Streptosporangium sp. NBC_01755: one gene and its partner. The protein of the gene in region 1 interacts with the protein of each later gene in a pairwise test. Links are inferred from orthologs where the notes say so. Each region holds a gene or a part of one and is shown on either strand. Other genes may lie near its edges.

Region 1 (9,036 bases):
GCAGCAGCCGCCGCAGGGCGTGCGGCGGCTGGTCGGACGAGATGAAGTCCTGGGTCCTGGCAACCGTCTCGGGCAAGATGGCCAGAGCCGGGTAGCAGCCGTTGGCGAAGTTCTGGGCGCTGTCGGAGGTCCAGGACTTCCAGATCCTGCCGATCTCCTCGAAGTACTTCGCCACGTACGGCTCCAGCAGCTCCGGATGGCGCGGATCCATGAAGCCGACGATCGTCGAGCGGAGCAGCGCGCCGCTCAGCTTGCCCTCGGTGATCGCCGTCCAGGCGTTCACCTTGCCCTGCGCCGTCGGGATCGAGGCACGGGAGAGCGCGGCGGAGCGCTCGCCCGCCGCGGTGGCGTCGCGCAGCAGCTCCTGAGCGATGTCCTCCTCGCCGAGCAGGCCACCGGAGACCAGGGCGCCGGTCAGTGTCCAACGCAGGTCGGTGTCGACGGTGAGGCCGTCGAGCACGGTCTCACCGTCCAGCAGCCCCTTCAGGAACGCCAGGTCCTCGGTGGAGGTGGCCGTGGCCGCCAGTGCGTTCAGGTAGGCGAGCTGGTGGTCGGAGCCGGGCCCGGCGCCCACGACCAGGTCGCGCAGCGCGGAGGTCAGCCGGGCCATGCCCTGGTCGCGCCAGGCGGGGTCGGCGTACTGCTGGATGGCCAGGCGGGTCTGGCGGAGTACGGTCTGGGTGACCGTGATGTCGGTGATCGACTTGACCCCGGAGACGACCAGGGCGAGGTAGTCGCGGGCGGACATCTCGGCGTCGCGGGTCATGTCCCAGGCGGCCGACCAGCACAGTGCACGGGGCAGGGACTCGGTGAACTTGCCGATGCCGCCGTTCACCACGGTCTGCAGCGACCGCTCGTCGAGCCTGACCTTGGCATAGGTCAGATCGTCATCGTTGATCAAGATCAGATCCGGCTGGACCTCGCCGACCAGCTCGGCCACCGCCGTGCGCGCACCGACCACGTCCAGCTCGACCCGCCTCACGCGGACCAGTTCGTCGTCCCGCAGGGAGTACAGGCCGATGGCCACGCGGTGCGAGCGCAGCGTCGGGTAGTCGGCAGGGGCCTCCTGGAGCACCTCGAAATCGCTGAAACGGCCCTCGGGGTCGGTGGTGAACGACGGGCGCAGCGTGTTGACCCAGGAGGTCTCCAGCCACTCCTTCGACCAGGAGGACAGGTCGCGCCCCGAGGTGTGCTCCAGCGCGCCGAGCAGGTCCGCGAGCGTGGTGTTGCCCCAGGCGTGCTCACGGAAGTAGTCGCGGACCCCGGCCAGGAAGTTGTCCAGCCCCACGTAGGCGACGAGCTGCTTGAGGACCGAGGCGCCCTTGGCGTAGGTGATCCCGTCGAAGTTGACCTCGACCGCGTGCATGTCGACGATGTCGGCGGCGATCGGGTGGGTCGAGGGCAGCTGGTCCTGGCGGTAGGCCCAGGACTTCTCGACGTTGGCGAAGGTCGTCCACGCGCCCTGGCCCCAGCGGGTGGCCTCGGCCTGGCAGAGCACCGAGGCGTAGGTGGCGAACGACTCGTTCAGCCACAGGTCGTCCCACCAGCGCATGGTGACCAGGTCACCGAACCACATGTGCGCCATCTCGTGCAGGATCGTCTCGGCGCGGCGCTCGATCATCGCGTCGGTGACGCGCGAACGGAAGACGTAGTCCTCCAGGAAGGTCACGCAGCCCGCGTTCTCCATCGCCCCGGCGTTGAACTCGGGGACGAAGAGCTGGTCGTACTTCCCGAACGGGTAGCGGACGTCGAAGACCTCGTGGAAGAAGTCGAAGCCCTGCCGGGTCACCTCGAAGATGTTCTCCGGGTCGAGGTGTTCGGCGAGCGAGGCCCGGCAGTACAGGCCCAGCGGGATGCCGTCGTGCTCGGAGGTCACCTTGTGGTACGGCCCGGCGCACAGGGCGGTGATGTAGGTCGACATCACCGGGGTGGGCGGGAAGTGCCAGCGCTTGGCCGCCTGGAGCGCGCCGTGCTTGCCGTGGTACTCCGCCAGCTCCTCAGCCGAGTCGGGCGCCGCGTTGGAGATGACCTCCCAGTGGGACGGCGCGAGCACGGTCAGCTCGAAGGTGGCCTTCAGGTCGGGCTGGTCGAAGCAGGCGTACATCCGGTGCGCGTCCGCGGTCTCGAACTGGCTGTACAGGTAGACACTCTTGTCGACCGGATCGACGAAGCGGTGCAGGCCCTCGCCGGTGCGGGTGTAGGAGCAGTCGGCGTCCACCTGCAGTTCGTTGCTCTCGGCCAGACCCGGCAGCGGCAGCCGCCCGGTCTCCGGGTCGTAGCCGCTCGGGTCCAGTTCGACGCCGTTCAGGACGGCCTTGCGCACCTTCGCGCCGGCCAGGTCGATGAATGTCTCGGCACCCGGGCGGGTGCTGGTGAAGCGGACCGTGGTGACGCTCTCGAAGCGCTCCTCACCCTCGGTCAGGTCGAGCTCCACCGCATAGGACTGCACGCTGAGCAGCCGTGCGCGCTCGCGCGCCTCGTCACGGGTCAGATTGCCTGCCACTACCGCTCCCTCTTCACAACTTCCCCCCGCTCCGTTGCTAAGGGGTGACTGAATCCTGCCACGTAAGGCCACGACGCGCGGCGTTGGAACAGCCTGCGGGTTGATCACTAGATCTGAGGATAAAGCTGCATGTCAAGGTATTAATCCACCCATGGAATAGGGAACTCTGCCGTCCGAGTTGTCGCTACCGACGAAGCCTTACGACCAGGAAGCCGAGAAGATGACTGAGCGAACCCCCGTTGACCTCTGGTTTGATCCCTTCTGCCCGTTCGCGTGGATGACCTCTCGGTGGCTGCTGGAAGTGGAGAAGGTGCGGCCGATCGAGCCGCGCTGGCACATCATGAGCCTCAACGTGCTGAACGAGGGCAAGGAGGTCCCGGACGGATACCGCGAGATGATCGCTCTGGCCATCGGCCCGGTCCGGGTTGTCACCGCCGTGCAGGAGAAGTGCGACTCCGAGACGGTGGGCCGCCTCTACACCGAGCTTGGCACCCGCTTTCACAACCAGGGCAGGGCCAAGGAGCTTGACACGCTCCGCGAGACCGTCGAGGAGGCCCTGGAGGCCGCCGGGCTCGACCGCGCGTTCGCCGACGCGATGGACTCCGAGGAGTTCGATGAGGCCCTGCGCGCCTCGCACAACGACGGCATCGAGCGGGTCGGCCAGGAGGTCGGCACCCCGGTGATCTCGGTCGAGGGCGTCGCCTTCTTCGGCCCGGTCATCTCGCCCGCGCCCAAGGGCGAGGACGCCGGCAAGCTCTGGGACGGGGTACGCCTGGTCGCGGCCACCGACGGATTCTTCGAGCTCAAGCGCTCCAGGGACCGGCGCCCGATCTTCGACTGATCCGCGGCTCAATCCTCTCCGCCTTCCCTGCCTTCCCCGCCTTCCCCGCCCGCCGCGCGCGACCGCGGTGGGCAGGGAAGGTGGGGAGGGCAGGGTGTGTCAGGCCGCACCTGCGCCGTAGGCCGGGAGCCGGAAGACGTCAGACCAGGTGCCGTGACCAGTGGAATCACGACTGAGCTCTCGGGTAACGGTGATCTCCGTCCGCTCGCCGCACCCGCCGCGCCCTCGCGAAGGAACGGCACGCACGCAAGGATGAGAGGCATGCGTCACCTTTATCTGAACGGAGCCTGGCAGCCCTCCGCGTCGGGCGAGAGCATCGACGTGATCAATCCGGCGACCGAGGAGCTGATCGACAGGGTGCCCGCCGGGGTGCCCGCCGACGTCGAGGTCGCCGTGGCCGCCGCACGCGAGGCTTTCCCCTCCTGGTCCACGACGCCCCCCGCCGAGCGAGGCCGGATCCTCGCCGCCGCCGCCGAGCTGATACGAGAACGCTCCGATCAGATAGCCAGGATCATCGCCACGGACATGGGCGCGCCGTACGGCGTGGCGATGAGGGTGCAGACACTGATGCCGGCCGGGGTGCTGGCCTCCTACGCCCAACTGGCCGAGACCTACGACTTCGAGGGCGGGCAGGTCGGCAACTCCCGCGTCTTCAGGGAGCCGGTCGGGGTGGTCGCCGCCATCACCCCCTGGAACTACCCTCTCCACCAGGTCGTCTGCAAGGTGGGCGCCGCGCTCGCCGCGGGCTGCACCGTCGTGCTGAAGCCCAGCGAGGTGGCGCCGCTGGCGGCCTTCGCGCTCGCCGGGATCCTCGACGAGGTCGGGTTGCCCGCCGGGGTCTTCAACATGCTCAGCGGCTACGGCCCGGTGGTGGGTGAGGCCCTGGTCACCCACCCGGAGGTGGACATGGTGTCGTTCACCGGCTCCACCGGGGCCGGGCGCCGGGTCGCCTCGCTCGCGGCCGAGACGATCAAGCGGGTGGCCCTGGAGCTCGGTGGCAAGTCCGCCAGCCTGGTCCTGCCGGACGCCGATCTTCCGGTGGCGACCGAGGCGACGGTGGCCAACGCCTTCCTCAACTCCGGCCAGACCTGTTCCGCCTGGACCCGCATGATCGTCCACCGGGACCAGTACGACGAGGCGGTCCTGCTCGCTGTCGAGGCCGCGCGGAGATACACGGTCGGCGACCCCTTCGACGAGGCGACCCGGCTCGGCCCGCTCGTGTCGGCGGCCCAGCGTGACCGGGTGGTCCGCTACATCAACCGGGGCCAGGAGGAGGGCGCACGGCTGGTCGCCGGAGGCACCGACCGGCCGATGGATCGCGGTTTCTACGTCGAGCCCACCGTGTTCGCCGGGGTGGAGCCGGGGATGGTGATCGAGCAGGAGGAGATCTTCGGCCCGGTCCTCACGATCATCCCCTACACCCGGGGTGAGGACGAGGCCGTCGCCATCGCCAACGGCACGCGGTACGGCCTGGCCGGCGCGGTGTGGGCGGGTGGTGAGCAGCGCGCGATCGAGGTCGCGCGACGGCTGCGCACCGGCCAGGTGGCGATCAACGGTGGCCGGTTCAATCCGCGAGCCCCCTTCGGCGGCTACAAGCAGTCGGGCCTCGGCCGCGAGCTGGGTGAGTTCGGCCTTGAGGAGTATCTGGAGATCAAGGCAATCCAGCTCTGAGGGCGTCGGGCGAGGACCTCCGCACCCGACCCGGGCAGCCCCACCGGGTCAGGGTGCCTGGAGCAGGTGCCGGACGCCACCCCGGTCTGGGGGGACGCACCCACGTGCCGCCCCACCGGATCAGGGTGCCTGGAGCAGGACCTTCCTGGCGGCGTCCTTGGCCAGCCGGTCCACGTAGAGCATGCCGTCGAGGTGGTCGGTCTCGTGCTGGAAGCAGCGTGCCAGCAGGCCGCGGGCCCTGACCCGGATCGGTCGCCCCAGCCGATCCAGGCCGCTTATCGTCACGCCGGCGGCCCGGGGCGTTCTGGCGTAGAGCGGGGTGCCGGTCTCGCGGCTGGGAACGGAAAGGCAGCCCTCCTCGTCGAGGACCTCGGAGTCGTCGTCCACGGTCAGCTCAGGGTTGATCACGTGCCCCTTGCGGTTGCTGCAGTCGTAGACGAAGATCCTTTTCGACACGCCGATCTGCGGGCCTGCCAGGCCGACGCCCTGCGCGGCGTACATCACGTCGAACATCTCGTCGATCATGCGTCGCAGATCACGGTCGAAGTCGGTGATCGGCTCGGCGGGCGTGCGCAGGACGGGGTCACCGACCACTCGGATGTCACGCATGTGAGGTTCTCTCTTGTAAGGGTTGTGTGAGCATAGGGACTGTTACTCTAGCCGGGGCCGAGTGAAGCCGCCCGCGCACACCTGCGAAACTGTGTGAGTGCGCGTCTACATCGGTGCCGACCATGCCGGCTATGAGCTCAAAAACCACATCGTCTCCTGGCTGAAGGAGCACGGCCACGAGGTCGTGGACTGCGGTCCCTCCTTCTACGACGCGGAGGACGACTACCCGCCGTTCGTGCTGCGCGCGGCCCAGGGCGTCGTGGAGGACCCGGGCAGCCTGGGGGTCGTCATCGGCGGTTCGGGCAACGGCGAGCAGATCGCGGCGAACAAGGTGCGCGGCGTCCGCGCCGCCCTGGCCTGGAGCGAGGAGACCGCCAGGCTCGCCCGCGAGCACAACAACGCCAACGTCGTCGGCGTCGGCGCGCGGATGCACACGGAGGAGGAGGCGACCCGGTTCGTCGAGGTCTTCCTCAACACCTCGTACTCCGGGGCCGAGCGCCACAACCGCCGGATCGCACAGCTCACCTCGTACGAGACCATCGGCCAGCTCCCGCCGCTGCCGTAGTCCTCACCGCTTGCGCGTGGGCTCCTTGTGGGGCGTCTCGTCGCGCAGGGGACGGCGGTCCGCGCTCTCCTGCTGCTCGGGTGTCGGGCGCGAGACGTCTCGCGCCCGCATCGCGGTGATCGCGGTGATCTGCAAGCTCTGCAGTGCCATGCCGCAACCATAACCCGCCAGGCCCGTCCTGCCCGCCAGGCCCGTCCGGGCGGGCCCACTCCGGGGCCGTCCTGATCCGGACGCGGTCTGATCCAGCCAGGCTTGATCGGCGGGCCGGGTACGCGGCCCGGCCCGACCTGATCGGCGGGCCGGGCAGCTGCGGCCGTGCTCAGAAGACGTGGTCAGAAGACCGTGCCGCCCCAGGGGGCGGGATCCCACGACATCGCGGTGGACAGCTCCCGCAGGGCCCCGGCGCGCGACTCGCGTACCGCCCCCGCCGCCCGCAGCGCCGCCAGCGGGCGCCCGCCCAGATAGGCCGCGCCCAGCACGGAGACGGGCAGCGCCAGGTCGGCCGGGTCGTCGCAGGGCAGGCAGCGGGCGCCGGAGGTGTCGGCGGTCAGCCGCCAGCGGCGCGCGTTCCATCGGCACACGTCGTCCTCGACCTCGATCACCACGTCCACCGGCGCGGAGTAGCCGCGGGCCGGAAGGGCCCGCTCGACGTCCACGACGCGGATCCACAGCTCGTCCAGCCAGCGCGCGTGAAGCATGCGGGGTTCGGCCAGCAAGTGGATCAGCGGGTCGTCCGAGGGACGGTTCCCGGCGGTGACCTGCGAGACCAGGTCGCGGTCCAGGACGTGCCGCCAGAGCAGCGCATAGGCGGCGGGATCGAGACCGAACAGCTCCTTGACCTGCAGTTCGCCGTCAGGGATGTCGTCCTCGGTCCAGCTCTGCCTGATCCTGAAGAGCGCGTAGCCCCGCGGACCGGCGTCGTCCTCGACGATCACGGCGCGCAACGGTCCGGCGCCGCCCTGGTCGGCCTCGTGGTCGGTCAGCGTCGAGTTCCAGCGTGCGGGCGTGCGGGCGTACAGTCCCGGACGCTCGTCGAGCGCCGACTCGTGGACCTTCTCGAAGGTGGCCCTGGCGTCCGCGGGCCTGACGACGCGCAACCGCAGGCCCGGATCGACGGGGGCGTGCCGGGTGAAGGCCGCCTTCGCCGTGGGGATCCGGAAGACCAGGCTGTCCGCGGCCCTGCCGTAGCCGTAGCGCCCGTAGATCGCGGCCTCGGAGGCGTAGAGCGCGGCGACCGCCTCACCCCGCTCGTGGAGGTCGGAAAGCTGGCGGGTCATCAGCGAGGAGAGGACGCCCCGGCGGCGATGGGAGGGCAGCACGCCGACCGCGGTGACGCCGCCGACCGGGATCGGGCCGCCGGGTACGGTCATGGTGAAACTGCACACCGCCGTGGTGCCCACGAGCAGATCGCCGTCGAACACCCCGAGCGAGCGGTCGAACTCGGTGACGCCCCTGTACAGCTCCCCCCGGTGCGGGGGGATGGGGGCGCCGAACGCCTCCTCATCGACGGTCATCCAATCGGACCAGTCGGCTTCGGTGATCGGACGCAGGCTAAGAGTCATTTTTCACACGGTAGATGGGACAAACAGTTCCGGCCAGCTAATATCCACGCTTAGTGATCAAGGCATTGGTCAAGTTGGCCGCCTAAAGGGGGGATAGCCAGATACAGTCAGGCGCATCATGAGTTCCCGTCCGGTGCCGCTGCTCCCCCCGGCGCTCCGTGCATTCCTGGTCCGCATCCCGCTTCTCGTTCCCATGGTGCGTCTACTGCGCCGCGGCCCCCTGGCGCGCGACCGGAACCTGCTCATCACCCTGATCCTGCTGACCCTGTTGATCGGTGTGCTGGCCGCGAAAGTGTCCATGGAGTGGTTCTCCCCGGCTCTCATGATCCCGATCACCCTCATGGCGGGCCTCCAGCTCCGGCTGAACAGCCTCGTCAAGCTGCTGTGCGCGGTCGCGGCCTCGCTGATCTACGTGGCCGTGGTGCGCGGGGTGGACTACATCGGTCCCGGCCTGCTGGTCACCTTCGGTTTCACCGCCGTGCTGGCCGCGCTGATGGCCCGCACCCGGGGCAAGCTCGGCGTGCAGGGCCTGCGCGGCGACGCGATGCTGCTGGAGCTGCGCGACCGCCTCAAGAGCCAGAGCGACCTGCCCCCGCTGCCCAAGGAGTGGGGCTCCAAGGTGGTGCTCAAGCAGGCCGGAGGATCCTCCTTCGGAGGCGACTTCCTGGTCTCCATCCGCGAGGGTGACACGATGGAGCTCGCCCTGGTCGACGTGTCGGGCAAGGGCGTCGACGCGGGTACCCGGGCGCTGCTGCTGTCGGGCACCTTCGGCGGGCTGCTCGGCTCGGTCGACGCCTTCCTGCCCGCCTGCAACACCTACCTGCACCGCCAGCGCGAGGCCGAGGGCTTCGTCACCGCGGTCCACCTCCGGCTCAACCTCGTGACGGGCGAGTACGTCATCACCTCGGCCGGTCACCCCCCGGCGGTCAAGTACGAGTCGGGCGCCGGAACGTGGCGGGTCTCCACGGCCAAGGGAGTAGTCCTCGGCGTCGTACCCGACCTGCACTGTGAGACGGACCAGGGGATGCTCCGCAAGGGGGACGCGCTCATGCTCTACACCGACGGCCTGATCGAGCAGCCGGGGCGCGACATCGACGCGGGCCTCGACCGCCTGCTGGGGGAGGCCGAGCGCCTGGTGCCCTCCGGGTTCCGCGACGGTGCCCGTAACCTGGTCGCCTCCATGTCGGCGGGCCACAACGACGACTGCGCCCTCATCCTCATCTGGCGCCCTTGAGGCGCGGAAGGCGTCAGAGCCATCCGAAGTCGTCGGCGATGCGTACCGCGT
Region 2 (9,328 bases), 2.0 Mb from region 1 along the record:
GCGCGGCGCAGGGCGAGGCGGCGCTGCTGGCACGCCTGGAGCGGCTGGAGAAGGGCGGGGTCGTCGTACATGCCGCTCCGCAGGTCGCGGCTCCGGCACCGGTGGTTCACGCGGCGCCCTCGCCGCAGGCGGAGCGGCCCGCACCGCCCGTCGTCAAGGCACCCGCCGAGCCGTCCGGTGGCCAGGGCGACGACTGGCCCGTGGCGGTCAGGCCCGGCGCGCCGGCTTCGGGACAGCAGGCTCAGACGCCCGTCCAGCAGGCTCCGGACATGCCCGCACCGGTCGATGCGGCGGCAGCGCCCGTGGCGGCGTCCGGTTCCCGGGGCGGGGCTGTGCAGCAGGCGTGGCCCCAGGTGCTCGCCGCGCTCAAGCGGCGCAGCATCGTCGTGTGGGCCAACGTCAACACCAACGCCCAGATCGTCGGGGTCGAAGACAAGATCGTAACTCTGGGGTTCGCCCAGGTCGGCGCGATGAAGAACTTCACCGGGGGCGGCAAGGACGCGGTCGTCGCCGCGGTGCTGCAGGAGGTCCTGGGCGGGACCTGGAAGGTCGAGGCCGTCGTCGGCAACGGGCCCGCGCCGTCGGGCGGTGGCCGTGCACAGGCCCCGAGACAGTCTCCGGCCCCCCGGCAGCCCACGCCCCAGCCACCGCAGGCGCAGACGCAGGCGCCCACCCCCGTTGCTCCGCCCGCGCCGCAGGCGGAGCGGGAAACCCCGGCGCGTCAGGCCCTGCCCGCGACGGACGATTCCTGGCCGGACGCCCCCATGCCGGAGGACCCGGGCTCGCCTCCTCCGCCGATCTCCGGGTCCGGTCCCGGCCTGGCCGCCGCTCGCTCGGCAGCCAAGGCCGCGGCTCAGGCCGGCCCACGGGCCGTGGCCAAGACCGGCACCAAGGCGGCCTGGCCCGACGCGGTGCCCGCCCGCGGCAATCGCGGCGCCGCCCCCGACGCCGACGAGGTCGACCCGCTGAACGACGCGGACGCCGACGTCGACGCGCTCACCGGGATGGCCCTCATCCAGCGCGAGCTGGGTGGCCAGATCATCGGCGAGATCGACCACACCTGACGGGCTCCGCGCTGAGCTCGCCATCCGTGCCACCCGGGGTCAGGTTCGCCGACGGCATGCGGTCGTCGCCTCCCCGGCAGCTGCGAGGTAGCGCTCACCCGGAGCTTCACCGTTGATCAGAGCTTCGTGCAGGCGTCGCAGCCGTGACGCGTAGGAGTCGAGATCGGCTGTCTGGGCAGCTCTCATGTGGCTGTCGCGCACATATCCCCCCGGAATAGAGCCGATGGCCGAAGCATCGGGGCTCAAGGACCCCGCACGCAACCCGTTCGATCAAAGAGAGTGTGCGAAACGTGAGTGAACGATCGCAACGTGTGTGCAACCTGTGGGCGGTTACCTTTCGATCACACGTCGCCGTGTGCGGCCGCTCCGGGGCGTGTCATGTCGGGCCTCGGACGTCTGGAGGGGGCCCGGGGCCCGACGGAGGTTTAATCCCCATCCTCAGGGAACCCGTGCTCACTTCAGTACAACACCCGGCTCGGAACCCGTAGGCTCGTGACGACCGATGTCACGAATGAGGAGCACAACGACGGTGAACCCAGGGGATGTCAACCTGCAGCAGCTGCTGGAGCAGGCACAGCTCATGCAGCAGCAGCTTGTGAGCGCCCAGCAGGAGCTGAACGAGGCGGAGGTCCAGGGCTCCGCGGGCGGCGGCCTGGTCGTGGCCACGGTCAACGGCGGGGGCGAGTTGCTCGAACTCGAGATCAGCGCCGAGGCCATCGATCCCGGTGATCCTCAGGAGACGGCGGACACCATTGCCGACCTGGTCATCGCGGCCATCCGCGACGCCGTGCGTGCCGCGGCCGACCTGCAGCAGGAGAAGCTCGGTCCCCTCGCACAGGGGCTGGGAGGCGGGGGCGGGCTCGGCCAGCTTCCCGGGTTCTAGGTCATGTACGAAGGGGTCGTCCAGAACCTGATCGACGAGCTGGGGATGCTCCCCGGCGTCGGTCCCAAGAGCGCGCAGCGCATCGCGTTCCACCTGCTGGCAGCGGAGCCGGCCGATGTGAAACGGCTCGCGCACGCTCTGCTGGAGGTCAAGGAGAAGGTCCGCTTCTGCCGGGTCTGCGGCAATGTCGCGGCGGAGGAGGAGTGCCGGATCTGCCGTGACACCAGGCGCGATCCCCACGTGATCTGCGTCGTCGAGGAGTCGAAGGACGTCGTGGCCATCGAGAAGACCCGCGAGTTCCGAGGCCGTTACCACGTGCTGGGCGGGGCGATCAGCCCGATCGACGGTGTCGGCCCCGACGACCTGCGCATCAGAGAGCTCGTGACCCGCCTGGCGGACGGCCAGGTCACCGAGCTGATCCTCGCCACCGACCCCAACCTTGAGGGGGAGGCGACGGCGACCTATCTCGCCCGTCTGGTCAAGCCGATGGGACTGAAAGTGACACGACTGGCCAGCGGTCTGCCGGTAGGCGGTGACCTCGAGTACGCGGACGAGGTCACCTTGGGCCGCGCGTTCGAGGGAAGGAGGCTCCTCGATGTCTGATGACGCGTGGAGTGCTCTCGCGGAACGGATCGCGGAGCACGCGAAGAACTACATCGACGGCCTGACCCGCCTGGCGGGTGGTGAGGGCGGCGACGCCATCCTGCCCCTGCTGCTGGTGGAGGTCGCGCAAGTCAGCTCGGCCGGCGCGCAACTTGGCGCGAGCCAGGACGTGATCCTGTCGGGCAACTGGGAACCGCACCTGGGCGAGGACCCGGACGTCGACGCCGTCCGAACGGCTCTGGCCGAGCGGCTGGGTCCGGTCGACGACTACGCCGAGGTCTTCGACCCCTACAAGGACACCGTGGTCACCCCGTACCGGCTGTCGGACGACCTGACGGCGGTGGCCGCCGACCTCCTGCACGGTCTGCGACACCACAGTGCGGGTCGCCCGCTGGAGGCTCTCTGGTGGTGGCAGTACTCCTATTTCAATACCTGGGGAAACCACGCTGGAGCGGCGATGCGGGCACTTCAGGCCCTTGTCGCCCATACCCGGCTTGATGTCGCCGAGGAGCGCACAACCGTGTGATCGTCCACATACTGAGCCACATCAGAAGGTCTCAACTAGGGCGCCAGTAGACTGTGAACTCCACAGCCCTAGATTGCTTCGGAGACATCTCGTGGCGCTCGTTGTTCAGAAGTATGGTGGTTCGTCCGTCGCCGACGCGTCCTGCATCAAGCGGGTCGCTCAGCGGATCGTCACGACGAAAAAAGCCGGCAACGACGTCGTGGTGATCGTCTCGGCCATGGGCGACACGACGGACGAACTACTCGACCTCGCCAAGCAGGTCTCGCCGCTCCCGCCTGCCCGGGAGCTCGACATGCTGCTTACCTCGGGTGAGCGCATTTCGATGGCGCTGCTGGCGATGGCGATCGCCAACCTCGGCCAGGAGGCGCGCTCGTTCACCGGCTCCCAGGCCGGCGTGATCACCGACTCCTCGCACGGCCGCGCGCGCATCATCGACGTGACGCCCGGCCGGATACGCGGGGCGCTCGACAGCGGCCAGGTCGCGATCGTGGCCGGGTTCCAGGGTGTCTCCCAGGACACCAAGGACATCACCACGCTCGGCAGGGGCGGTTCGGACACCACGGCGGTCGCGCTCGCCGCCGCCCTGAACGCCGACGTGTGTGAGATCTACACCGACGTGGACGGCGTCTTCACCGCCGACCCCCGCATCGTCCCGACCGCCCGTAAGATTCCCAGGATCTCGTACGACGAGATGATGGAGATGGCGGCCTGCGGTGCGAAGATCCTGCACCTGCGCTGCGTTGAGTACGCTCGCCGTTTCGGCCTGCCGATCCACGTCAGAAGCTCGTTCAGCACCAAGGAAGGCACGTGGGTCGTCTCCGACCCCGACAGCGAAGGAACAGAGATGGAGCAGCCGATCATCTCCGGCGTCGCGCACGACCGGAGCGAGGCCAAGATCACGGTTGTCGGGGTGCCCGACAAGGTCGGCGAGGCTGCGACGATCTTCAAAACGCTTGCCGACGCTGAGATCAACATCGACATGATCGTGCAGAACGTGTCGGCGGCGACGACCGGCCGGACCGACATCTCCTTCACACTGCCCACGAGTGACGCCTCCGCGGCGCTCACCGCGCTGAAGAAGATCCAGGAGCGCATCGGCTTCGAGTCGTTGCTCTTCGACGACCAGATCGGCAAGGTCTCGCTGATCGGAGCGGGCATGCGCTCGCACCCCGGCGTCACCGCGACGTTCTTCGCCGCTCTCGCCGACGCGGGGGTGAACATCGAGATGATCTCCACCTCGGAGATCCGTATCTCGGTGATCGTCGGACAGGACGAGGTGGACACGGCGGTCAGCGCCGCGCACCGCGCGTTCGACCTCGACGCCGACCAGGTTGAAGCCGTGATCTATGGAGGTACCGGGCGATGAGCCGCAAGCCCACCCTTGCCCTGATCGGCGCGACCGGTGCCGTCGGCACCGTGATGCGCGACATCATCTCCGGCCGTGAGAACGTCTACGGGGACATCAAGCTCGTCGCGTCCGCCCGCTCGGCGGGCAAGGTCCTGCGGGTCCGCGGCGAGGACCTCGTCGTCCAGGAGCTGACCCCCGAGGTCTTCGACGGCGTCGACATCGCGATCTTCGACGTGCCGGACGAGGTCTCCGCGACGTGGGTGCCGATCGCCGCCGAGCGCGGCGCCGTCGTCATCGACAAGTCGGGCACCTTCCGGATGAACCCCGAGGTCCCGCTGGTCGTGCCGGAGGTCAACCCCGAGGCCGCGCGTGAGCGGCCGCTGGGAATCATCTCCACCCCCAACTGCACGACCCTGTCGATGATGGCCGCGATGGGCGCCCTCCACGAGGAGTACGGCCTGCGCGCGCTGGTGGTCGCCTCCTACCAGGCGGTCTCCGGCGCGGGCGTGGCGGGCTCGGCACGCCTCTACGACGAGGTCGAGGCCCTGGCGGGCGACCGCACGGTCGGGCAGACCGCCGGTGACGTGCGCAAGGCCCTGCAGAACAAGCTCGGGGACGCCGAGTCGCCCTTCCCGGCGCCGGTGGCGTTCAACGTGGTGCCGTGGGCGGGCTCGCTCAAGGACGGCGGCTGGGCCTCCGAGGAGATCAAGCTCCGCAACGAGTCGCGGAAGATCCTCGGGATCGGTGATCTGAAGGTCTCGGCGACCTGCGTCCGCGTCCCAGTGATCACCACTCACTCGCTGGCCGTGCACGCGACCTTCGAGCGTGAGATCACCGTCGCGGACGCCCATCGGATCCTGGAGGCCGCTCCGACCGTGGTCGTCATGGACGACCCGGCCAACGGTGTCTTCCCGACCCCGGTGGACGTCGTCGGAACCGACCCCACCTACGTGGGCCGAATCCGCCAGGCGCTCGACTTCCCCAACACCCTCGACCTGTTCGTCTGCGGCGACAACCTTCGCAAGGGCGCGGCCCTGAACGCGGCGGAGATCGCCGAGCTGGTCGCGGCCGAGTTCGGGTGACCTTCCCGGCCGTGTGGCGGCACCGGATGCCGCCGCACGGCCCTTTGCGGCAAAGGACTCGCGGGTCAGCGGAAGAGGATGTCCCAGTGGTCCGTCTCGCGGGCGTAGAGGGTGCCCGAGGTCGCCGATTCGCCGTACAGGGGGGCTCCGTCGCCTCGCACGCCCTGTGATGGATGGTTCTTCGTGATGTAGCGGTTGATGCACGCGTTGGGTTTGATGTCCAGCTTGTAGCCCGCGTAGTGGCTGTAGGGACCCGGGGCATGACCCACCTCGGTGCCGCCGGTGACGACCAGGGGACAGCAGCTGCGGCGCTTCAGCTCGATCACGTCGGAGACGGTGGCGGCCCGGACCGCCTCCAGCGAGGTGCAGTGTTGGTTGCGGCGGTTCGCGCATTTACCTGAGGAGCTCCAGGTCAGGCCCGCCGCCCGCAGGCGCTGTTTGGCGTCGGCCTGTGCCAGCCGCACCGGCTGGCGCTGCTTGGCCTGCCGCGCCTGAGGGGGGTGGGCCTCGGCCGCGTTCTTGGGGGCGGAGGGGGCCTGCTCCGCGAAGGTCTCGGGGCGGGACCGTGCCTGGAGGGCCCGGGTCTCCCGGGGGCTCTGAAGTGTGGTTTCGGGGATCAGGGGGGCAGCCTGTTCCGGTGGTGTGCCCGCCCGGGCGATGTCCCTCGCCTGGAGGGAGAACGCGGCCTTTCCGCCGTGGCGGACTGTCCGGTGGTAGAGCCCTCGGACGTAGCCCTGGGCGGTTTCCAGAGTGCCGATGTCGTACGATCCGATGATCGTGGACCGGCGTGCCTCCGCCGGGCCGGCCGTGATCGGCCGGCTCACGATCGTGACGGTGGCCGGTGCGTGTCCGCTCTCCGCGGTCGCGCTGTCGTCCTGGGCCGATGCGATGAAAGATATCTGCAGAGCGAGCAGTGCCCCAGCGGTAAACCGGGCAGCTCGCCGTCTACAGGGACGTGTCCCCATTATGTATCCCTTGTCGCGGGAGCCCTTCCGCCAAATGGATCAATCCCACCCCCGAACCCGGATGATCCCTACCGAAGGGTTGTTTTTGCCCGGTAATGGGGATCATCGTGCGGCTCGATGACCTGCTGAGGCGGGGGCGTACGGTGATCGGCATGATCGGGTCCGCCGTGGGCGGCTGCCGCCGGGCGCACGGAGATGAGAGCGGTGTGGCAATAGTTGATATGAGTGGCGGGGACAATGTGGCGCGCCTAGTGTCGTCGACTGGGGCTTCTCCCTGGTGACGCGGGACGGATGATCTAGGGTTCGTCCAGTGGAGAGAGACCAGCCGAGCCCGTTCTCCCAGCTCCAACCGATAGGTGACAGGTGCTCTATGGCCGAGCCGCCCCCGAGAAGCCGTGGATCAGACAGGACCCGTGAGGTCATCGTGGAGACGGCCCTGCGGCTTTTTCGCGAGCGAGGGTACGAGGCGACCACGATGCGGGCCATCGCCGCCGAGGCCGGGGTGTCGGTGGGCAACGCCTACTACTACTTCGCCTCGAAGGAGGTCCTGGTCGAGGCCTATTACGACCGGGCTCAGGCCGAGCACGAGGCCGCGTGCGAGAAGCTGCTGGCCACCGAGCACCGATTCGCCGCACGGTTGGAAGGTGTGCTGCGGGAGTGGGTGCGGGTCTCCGAGCCCTACCACGAGTTCGCGGTGAAGTTCTTCAAGCACGCTGCCGAGCCGAGCAACCCGCTCAACCCGTTCAGCGCCGAGTCCTCGCCCTCCAGGGACGCGTCGATCGAGATCTACCGGCGGGTCGTGGAGGGATCCTCCGGCCGGATGGACGCCGAGTTGCGGGCCGAGCTGCCCGAACTGCTCTGGCTGATGTCGATGGGCGTCGTCCTGTTCTGGGTGCACGACGACTCGGCGGGATGCCGACGGACATATCGGTTCATCGAGCTCATCGTGCCGCTGGTGGATCGGTTGGTGGGGCTCTCGCACCTGCCCGGCCTGCGCGGGGTCGCCCGTGACTTCATCGCGGGGGTTCACGAACTCCGCGAGTGAATACCGGCGGAACTCCAGGAATCATCGTGTCGATCTGATTACTCTGAGTGGCTGATTCGATGACGGATTCAAGGGAGTCCCATGGGTTGGGTAGCCGTGCTGGTGGTGCTGTCCGTCGCGATCCTGCTGATCGCGTTCCGCGTGCTGAGGAGGAAGGGGCGGGATGACGACGGGCACGGCTCGTCGTCCATCGACTTCTCCGCCAACCTCGCCCTCGCCGTCTATCTGCTGGTGCTGGCCTACGCCGCGGTCCTGTGCCGGGACGGGCTCTGGACGACGGAGGCCGACGTCCAGGCCGAGGCCGAGAGTCTCACCGAGATGTACTGGTCGGTGGCACCCATCCCCGAGGCGGCGCCCGTCAGGACCCAGATCCGCCAGTACACCGCGCAGAGCATCGACCTCGACTGGCCGCTCATGGCCGACCGTGAGATGTCCCCGCTCCCCGGGCAGACCCTCGCCGACATGCGGGCCTCGGTGCTCCGGCTCCAGCCGATCGGTGACGCGAGCAAGAACCTCCAGCAGGACGCGCTCGACCGGATCTCCGAGATCTCCCACGCTCGAACCGTAAGGAGTGACGACGCGAGCACCGGCCTGGAGGGCATCTTCGTGGCCTTGCTGATCCTCTCCGGGCTGCTGGTGATCGCGCTGCCCTGGACGCTCAGGGTGCGTCCCACGTTCCCGTCGATCATCGCCGATCTGGTCCGGGTGGGCGTGGTCGTCATCGGGGTGTGCTTCATCATCCTGATCAGCCACCCGTTCAGCGGTCTCGGCGCCGTCGAGCCTGACGCGTTCAAGGCCGCGCAGCGGCAGTACGACCAGATCGACGGCCGGTTTCCCGACCAGCCGTAACTCGGCGCGTCCAGAATCGGAGACGCCCGCCGGTGGATCTTCCACCGGCGGGCTCGGCCGTCCCAGGTGCCGCCCGCGCTATCCGCGGCCCCTGTGGTTGAGGGCGGCGACCGCGGTGACCGAGATCACGCCGGTGAACATCACCAGGAGGACGAGCCTGCGGTCGGTGCCCTTGCGCCGCTCGGCGTAGCGGTCCAGCACCAGTCGCTGCCGCAGCAGGGGGGGAGCGCTGTGGCGCGTCACCGGTGCGGGCCGCGGGGGGCGGGTCCGGGGTGGCGTCGGCGTGACGACCGCCTTGGGGACGTAGGCGGGCGGGGCGGGCGGGAGGGGCCGGGGCCGGGTCGGTGAGGGAGAGGGGGGCGGCGGGGTCGGTGAAGGCGCTGTGGGCGTCGGCGACTCCGGTTCGGGCTCGGGTGTCGGCTTGGGCTTGGGTTTTGGCTCCGGTTCCGGCTTGACTGGAATGTCTGCCGGATAGCCCGGTTTCTTTGGCGGCTCCTTCGGATGATCGGTCTCCGGCGGGAACACCGTTGGATAGTCCGGTTCGGGTTTCACCTTGATGGGAAACGCGACAGGATCCCCGGGCTCCCGGTTCACCCGGGGAGGTGCTGTCGGGTAGTCGGGCTCGGCTTTCATCTCGGGTGGCGGCGTGGCCGGGTATCCGGGCTCCCGGCCGGCCTGGGAGGCAGTCGTCGAGTAGTCCGTCTCGGGTTCCGGGTGTGCTGATCGGCCGGAGGCCGAGATCGGCTTCCCGGCGTGCTGGACGACCTGCGGGGCGGGCGGGCCGGCGCCGCCCGTCGTCGAGAGCGCCGAGAGGGGGGGCGCCCAGGCCAGCATGGGGGCCGCGACACAGGTCGCGAGGACCGCCGCGTTGAGCAGGCCCCGTCGTTCGTTCCTCCACCGATGCGTCGTCACGCAAAGTTTCTAACATCACACGGAAGGTGATGGGAGGGTAAGTGGGGAGCC

What was found.
Region 2: the proteins of def (region 1) and OG884_RS16110 interact in binary tests that used the Escherichia coli proteins (3 or more experiments, as listed by UniProt). The link is inferred for Streptosporangium sp. NBC_01755 from one-to-one orthologs.

Annotation. Positions count from the first base shown.
Region 1 is NZ_CP109131.1:1,436,839-1,445,874, reverse strand. The notes cover bases 3,881-6,588. They hold def (peptide deformylase), read right to left. Parts: upstream 5,625-6,588; coding sequence 5,136-5,624; downstream 3,881-5,135. Other genes in these bases: OG884_RS06400 (GNAT family N-acetyltransferase), read right to left, coding at 6,522-6,588; OG884_RS06405 (hypothetical protein), read right to left, coding at 6,193-6,339; OG884_RS06410 (ribose-5-phosphate isomerase), read left to right, coding at 5,722-6,189; OG884_RS06420 (aldehyde dehydrogenase family protein), read left to right, coding at 3,881-5,015. In the rest of the region: pepN (aminopeptidase N), read right to left, coding at 1-2,503; OG884_RS06425 (mycothiol-dependent nitroreductase Rv2466c family protein), read left to right, coding at 2,724-3,344; more of OG884_RS06420, read left to right, coding at 3,606-3,880; more of OG884_RS06400, read right to left, coding at 6,589-7,751; OG884_RS06395 (PP2C family protein-serine/threonine phosphatase), read left to right, coding at 7,870-8,985; OG884_RS06390 (response regulator transcription factor), read right to left, coding at 8,999-9,036. UniProt on the Escherichia coli protein: Removes the formyl group from the N-terminal Met of newly synthesized proteins. Requires at least a dipeptide for an efficient rate of reaction. N-terminal L-methionine is a prerequisite for activity but the enzyme has broad specificity at other positions.
Region 2 is NZ_CP109131.1:3,458,716-3,468,043, reverse strand. Bases 3,473-6,472 are described here. They hold OG884_RS16110 (aspartate-semialdehyde dehydrogenase), read left to right. Parts: upstream 3,473-4,438; coding sequence 4,439-5,506; downstream 5,507-6,472. Other genes in these bases: OG884_RS16105 (hypothetical protein), read right to left, coding at 5,572-6,330; OG884_RS16115 (aspartate kinase), read left to right, coding at 3,473-4,442. In the rest of the region: OG884_RS16135 (DNA polymerase III subunit gamma and tau), read left to right, coding at 1-1,064; OG884_RS16130 (YbaB/EbfC family nucleoid-associated protein), read left to right, coding at 1,594-1,947; recombination mediator RecR, read left to right, coding at 1,951-2,550; OG884_RS16120 (DUF5063 domain-containing protein), read left to right, coding at 2,543-3,076; more of OG884_RS16115, read left to right, coding at 3,168-3,472; OG884_RS16100 (TetR family transcriptional regulator), read left to right, coding at 6,842-7,516; OG884_RS16095 (bestrophin-like domain), read left to right, coding at 7,598-8,365; OG884_RS16090 (hypothetical protein), read right to left, coding at 8,444-9,277.